Regions from separate parts of the Mesorhizobium sp. RIZ17 genome, predicted to be linked through region 1. Evidence: predicted binding sites of a transcription regulator. Region 1 holds the regulator's gene; the other holds the start of a gene.

Region 1 (3,234 bases):
CCGTATTCGGCCGTCACCCATCCCTTGCCGGAATTGCGCATCCAGGCCGGCACCTTTTCCTCCAGGCTCGCCGTGCACAGCACATGCGTGTCGCCGAACTTCACCAGGCACGAGCCTTCGGCGTGCTTGGAGACGCCGCGCTCGAAGGAGATGGCGCGCATTTCGTCGGCTTGGCGTTTGGAAGGACGCATCGAGGCCTCTTGTCTTTCTTCTTATTTCGGAATCGTGGCCGGCTTGTAGACGCATGCGACGCAAGTCGCAAAGGAAAATGGGGTCGCAAAGGAAAACGGGCCGGTTGACCCCAAACGCAGCACCGTGACCGCAACGCGGCACTGTGACCGCAGCGCGGCACCGGGTTGCGCCGGTGTGGCTTAAGTCTATATCTTTCAACAGGAGGTTTCTCGCCGGTATGAACAAACCAGTCGATCCGACGTCCCAGAGTCCCGGGTTTCAGTCGCCGGTCCTTCAGTCACTCGACATGCGCTCGCGCGATATTTTCCGGCGGATTGTCGATTCCTATCTGCGCGACGGCGAGCCGGTCGGCTCGCGCAGCCTGTCGCGCATCCTGCCCTCCTCGCTGTCGCCCGCCACCATCCGCAACGTGATGAGCGACCTCGAGCATCTCGGCCTGATCTACGCGCCCCATGTTTCCGCCGGGCGGCTGCCGACTCAGACCGGCCTGCGCTTCTTCGTCGACGCCTTCATGGAGCTCGGCGACCTTTCCGACGAGGAGCGCCGCGTCATCGAGGCGCAGGTGCGCGCCTCCGGCTCGGGCGCGACGCTGGAGCATATGCTGACCGAGGCCAGCCAGATGCTGTCCGGCATGTCGCGCGGCGCCGGCCTCGTGCTCGCCTCCAAGAACGAGGTGGCGCTGAAGCACATCGAATTCATCCAGCTCGAGCCCACCAAGGCGCTCGCCGTGCTGGTGTCGCAGAACGGCGATGTCGAGAACCGCGTCGTCGACCTGCCGGCCGGCACCACCGTGTCGCAGCTGCACGAGGCCTCGAATTTCCTCAACGCCCATATCCGCGGCCGAACGCTGGCCGAGGCGCGGGCGGAAATCGCCCGCATCAAGGACGAGACCAGGGCGGCCCTCGACACGCTGTCGCAGGATCTGGTCGAGAAGGGCCTCGCGGTCTGGGCCGGCGCCGAAAGCGGGCTGCCGGCGCGCCTCATCGTGCGCGGCCGCGCCAACCTCCTGGAAAACGTCACCGCCCAGGCGGACATCGAATTGCTTCGCCATCTGTTCGAGGACCTGGAAACCCAGGACGGATTGCTGCAGCTGCTCGACCTCGCCGAGGAAGGGCCGGGCGTGCGCATCTTCATCGGCTCGGAGAACAAGCTGTTTTCGCTGTCCGGCTCGTCGCTGGTCGTCGCCCCCTATCGCGACAAGGACGCCCGCGTCGTCGGCGCGCTTGGCGTCATCGGCCCGACCAGGCTGAACTACGCCCGCATCGTGCCGATGGTCGACTATACGGCACAGCTGATTTCGCGCATGCTGCGCTAGGTGTATCGATATCCAGGTGAGGCCGGCCTGACCTGAATCTCAACGCAGCTGAGGGCGCAAAGGAGAAAAACATGGCGCTGGAATCGCTCAAGGCCCAGATCAGCCTGCTGCTCGAGGAGATGGTCAATCAGCCCGAGGACGAGCACGAGATCCAGGAACAGTTGCGCGAGAAATTGCGGGAGCTGCGCGCCATGGGCCTGCCCTTGCCGGCCGACCTCGTCGAGCTGGAAAAGCGGCTCGACGACGACCTGGATGGCGAAGAGGTGACGGATCGCGAGGCGCCATGAAATCCGTTCGCCCCTCTTTTCAGAACACCCGTCGATCCTAGTTTCCTGACACGGAAATTGACGGGTCGGGCGGTGTTGCCTTGGCTGAGACGCTTTTAGCTTCGTCATCCTATGGCGGAGCAAGGAGCGAAAGCGACGCGGCGCAGACCATAGGATCCATGCCGTGACTTCCAAGCGTTGCAACGGTGCAGAATTCCGCTCCGCTTCGCTCTTCGGGCAAGGTAACGGCATGGATTCCAGGGTCTCCGCGACGGAGCTTCGCTCCTGCTTCGCCCTGGAATGACGACGGCGGGCAGGTGCAAGAAGACGGAGAACAGCATGATGCGGATCGCCGGCCTTGCGGGCCTCGCGCTGGTCCTTGCCACCGGCGCCTTCGCGCAGCAGGCCGATCAACCCTTGCTCAGCGGTGAAAAGGCCTTCGGCGACTGGAAGGCCGACCGTCCGGGCGTGCGCCGGCTGCTGAAGCCTCAGGACCTGCAGAAACCCTATGTGACGGAGTCCGCCACGAACGGCGGCGACGTCATCGATCGCCCCGAAGGCGCCAAGCCGAGACTTCCGCCGGGCTTCTCGGCCGAGCTGGTCGCTTCCGGCATCGACAGTCCCCGCGTCGTGCGCGTGGCGCCGAATGGCGACCTCTTCGTGGCCGACAGCCGGGCGAACCAGGTCCGCGTCTATCGCCTGGCCGAAGGCAGCGCCAAGCCCGCCGAGACGTCGACCTTCGCCAAAGGACTGACCCGGCCCTACGGCATCGCCTTTTATCCGCCGGCCGGCAAGCCGCAGTGGGTCTATGTCGCCAACAGCGACAGCGTCGTCCGCTTCCCCTACCGCGACGGCGACCTCGAAGCTTCGGCGAAGCCGGAGACCATCGTCGCCAAGATCCCGGCCAACCATCACTGGACGCGCGACATAGTCTTCTCGCCCGACGGCAAGACGCTCTATCTGTCGGTTGGCTCCGGCTCCAACATCGCCGAGGATATGGGCGCGAAGCCGACGGGCGGTGTCGAGGCGTGGGCGAAATCGCAGCCGCTGGGCGCGGCCTGGGGCTCGGAGGAAGGCCGCGCCGACGTGCTGGCCTTCGACCCCGACGGCAAGAACCGCAGGACCGTCGCCACCGGCCTGCGCAACTGTTCCGGCATGACCGTGCAGCCGGCGACGGGCGCGCTTTGGTGCGTCGTCAACGAGCGTGACGAGCTTGGCGACAATACCCCCTTCGAATACGCCACCGCCGTGAAGGACGGCGCCTTCTATGGCTGGCCCTGGTATTATATCGGCGACAACGAGGACCCGCGCCACAAGGGCGCGCGCCCCGACCTCGCCAGCAAGGTCACCGTTCCGGATGTGCTGATGCAGGCCCATTCGGCGCCGCTCAACATCGCTTTCTACGAGGGCGGCAATTTCCCTGCCGACTACAAGGGGGACGCCTTCGTCGCCTTGCACGGC
Region 2 (3,234 bases), 3.2 Mb from region 1:
CGATCATCGCCGAGATAGGCCGGCTGGAGGACGTGACCGCGGCGGCTGACCGCCTGCTCGACGATTACTATTCCCGCGTCGCGGCGGACCCGGCGATCCAGGACCTGCAGAACGCCATCCAGGCCGACAAGGCGCTGCAGCATCTCGACATCGCCGAGACGCGGCATCAGGCGAAAATGTTCTGCGACCATGTCGCGCCGATGCTGAAGTCCGAGCAGCGCGAGGCTTTCGGACGCGTCGTGTTCCTGATCTTCCAGCTTGCAGGCGGCGTCGTGCGGCTGGCGCTGACGCAGGACGAGGAAGAAGGCCGGCGCACGATCGACGATTATCGGTCGATCATCCACACGCAGTTGCGGTTGTTTTTGTAGGGCGCCTGCCGCCTAAAGCAGGTCGCGTGAAGAAGAATTCACGCGACCTGCTTTAAGTTTTTGATTTTAAGCATGTCTTTGTCCCGAAACCGGGCCCACTTTCGGGAGACATGCTTTAGGTGTGTTGGCGGATCAGCCCCTCGAACCCGTCGGCAAGATTGGCATTGCCGGCGGCGAGGAAGGCGGACAGGTTGCGGACGCGGCCGGGCGTCTTGTTGGCGTCAAGCAGAAAGGCCTTGCCTTCATGCATGACGAAATCGAATTTGCCGTAGTCGAAGCCGAGCTCGCGCCGCAGCGCGCGAAGCTCGTCGGGAACCGGAACCGGCTCTCGTCGGATCGTATCGTCGCCTTTGACCAGGTTTTGTGGCGAGACATGCCGGGTACAGCGCTCGTGTTCTCCGCAAAACAGCCAGAAGCGGGCGCCAAAGCCGTCCGGCTCGGGCTCGGGAACGAACTTCTCCACCACGAGGTCCTTGCGATCGAACACCGCCGGCGGAACATCCGCAAGCGAGCTGTGGATGCTGTAGCGATCAAGCAGCTTGGCATCGGGAAATGGCTCCGGCCTGCCGGCGCGCCGCGATCTCCGGTTGAGCGTCTGTTCTCGCGTACCCAGATTGTTGAGGCTGCTCTTGACGATGACAGGGCCTCGCCAGCCGTGGTCCCTATCGATCACCGCGCCGCTGACGCGTCGCTTCGAGATGTCGGGGGCGGCGATGTTGAGGCAGAAGGGAAAGGCGCGCGCGTATTCGACATATTCAGGTGGCGTAACAGTCGCGTCGACATGCAGTACCGCGATATCCGCCTCCGGCTTGGCCGAAGTGCCCGTAAGAACGCGCACGGAATGCCCCCGGCGCTTCAACTCCTCCAGCAGATCGAAGAGCATGTATGGGCTGTCGCGGCGCAACAACGGCCCGCGACGTCGTTCAAACCCGTCAAACTCATGCGTGATCACCGCGATGCGCGCCATGCCCGCCCCCTTGGCTTATCAAGCGTCGTCGATTATTCGGTCGAATACAACGCGTTGCCGGGGTGGGATTTGCATGACGGAGCATTGGAATGCAATTCGTCAACATTGGCAGCTGCTCGGCTCACCTCTGCGGCCGCCGGCGGAGGTGGTCGAAACCTACGACCGTGAGCTCGAGCTCGCCCGGTCGCATGTCGTGATGTTCGGCGTGACGCCCGAGCTCGCCGGGCTTGGCGCCAGGATGACGGCGGTCGACGAGTCCGCCGACATGATCGCCGGCATCTGGCCAGGCGATACCGATACGCGCAAGGCGGTGCAAGGCGATTGGTTCGACCTGCCATTTCCCGGCGGAAGCGTCGATGCGCTGATCGGCGATGGATGTCTCTCGGTCATCGGCGCCGCCGAGTTCAGGCGTGCACTGTTTGCGTCGATCGCGCGTGCGCTGAAAGACGACGGGCGCGCCGGCATCAGGCTTTATGCTTGCCCCGAAATCCCGGACGACGCGAAGGATGTCCGCGCCCTGGCGCTGAGCGGCGGCGTCGCGACCTTCCACGAGCTCAAATGGCGCGTGGCGATGACCGCAATCGGCGCCGCGCCCGACTACATCATGCCGGTGAGGAGAATCCTCGAACAATTCGACAGGATGTTTCCTGACCGTGAGGAGCTCTCGGCTCGAACCGGCTGGGAACTGCCCGTCATCGGAACCATCGACGTCTACCGGAACTCGCCGGCCATCTACAGTTTCGCGCCGGTGGCGGCTCTTGTCCAAGAGGCCGAGGCGTATTTCAGCGATGTCGGCATTGCCTCGACCGGCACATACGGGCTCGCCGAACGCTGCCCGTTGCTGGCGCTGCGGTCGCCGAAGCGCCGGGACTAACGGATGAGATTGCTCGTCGGCGCCTCGCGACACCCGTCGCTTTTCGGGCTGGCGTTCCACGCGCGAAAAATTTCGCGCCGCTTGCCTCTAGCGCGCGCCTTGACTCCGGCAAGACGCCAGCCTATCTCAGCGCCACGTTAGCACTCGCCTTTAGTGAGTGCTAACCGATGTCCGGCGGCCTCGCCGGATGGAGGAACAGTTCTCACCGTTCTCATTCGAGGAAGAAAACATGGCAAAGTCCAAGTTCCGCCCGCTTCATGACCGCGTGGTCGTTCGCCGGGTTGAATCCGAATCCAAGACCGCCGGCGGGATCATCATCCCGGATACGGCGAAGGAGAAGCCGCAGGAAGGCGAGATCATCGCCGTCGGCTCCGGCGCTCGCGACGAAAACGGCAAGCTCGTGCCGCTGGACGTCAAGGCCGGCGACCGCATCCTGTTCGGCAAGTGGTCGGGCACTGAAGTCAAGCTCAATGGCGAAGACCTTCTGATCATGAAGGAATCCGACATCATGGGCATCATCGGCTGATCATCGGCCTCTCCATCAACTGAATTTTCGGGCTCTTCCCGAGTCCCTGTCAGGAGCTAAACAATGGCTGCAAAAGACGTAAAATTCTCCCGCGATGCTCGTGAGCGCATGCTGCGCGGCGTCAACATCCTCGCCGACGCGGTGAAGGTCACGCTCGGCCCCAAGGGCCGCAACGTCGTCATCGACAAGTCGTTCGGCGCCCCGCGCATCACCAAGGACGGCGTCACCGTCGCCAAGGAGATCGAGCTTGAGGACAAGTTCGAGAACATGGGCGCGCAGATGGTCCGCGAAGTCGCTTCGAAGACCAACGACATCGCCGGCGACGGCACGACCACCGCGACCGTTCTCGCCCAGGCGATCGTGCAGGAAGGCAACAAGGCCGTTGCCGCCGGCATGAACCCGATGGACCTCAAGCGCGGCATCGATCTCGCCGTCGCCGAAGTCGTCGTCGCTCTCGGCAAGGCCGCCAAGAAGATCAAGACCTCCGAGGAAGTCGCCC

Evidence for each region. Region 1 encodes HrcA, which represses chaperone genes, less so after heat shock. Its sites were predicted from a motif close to GTTAGCACTCNCNNNNNGNGAGTGCTAAC; they were not measured.
Region 2: the regulator HrcA is predicted to act here: its motif matches at 2,346-2,374, upstream of groES (co-chaperone GroES).

The regions. Positions count from the first base shown of each region.
Region 1 covers NZ_CP147861.1:1,832,307-1,835,540, forward strand. Annotated here, with positions in the region: gene rph (ribonuclease PH) at 1-191, opposite strand, end outside; gene hrcA (heat-inducible transcriptional repressor HrcA) at 410-1,507, shown strand; gene WDX12_RS09105 (hypothetical protein) at 1,579-1,794, shown strand; gene WDX12_RS09110 (PQQ-dependent sugar dehydrogenase) at 2,113-3,234, shown strand, end outside.
Region 2 covers NZ_CP147861.1:4,990,575-4,993,808, reverse strand. Annotated here, with positions in the region: gene WDX12_RS24280 (TetR family transcriptional regulator) at 1-368, shown strand, start outside; gene WDX12_RS24275 (hypothetical protein) at 484-1,335, opposite strand; gene WDX12_RS24270 (class I SAM-dependent methyltransferase) at 1,325-2,209, shown strand; gene groES (co-chaperone GroES) at 2,439-2,735, shown strand; gene groL (chaperonin GroEL) at 2,799-3,234, shown strand, end outside.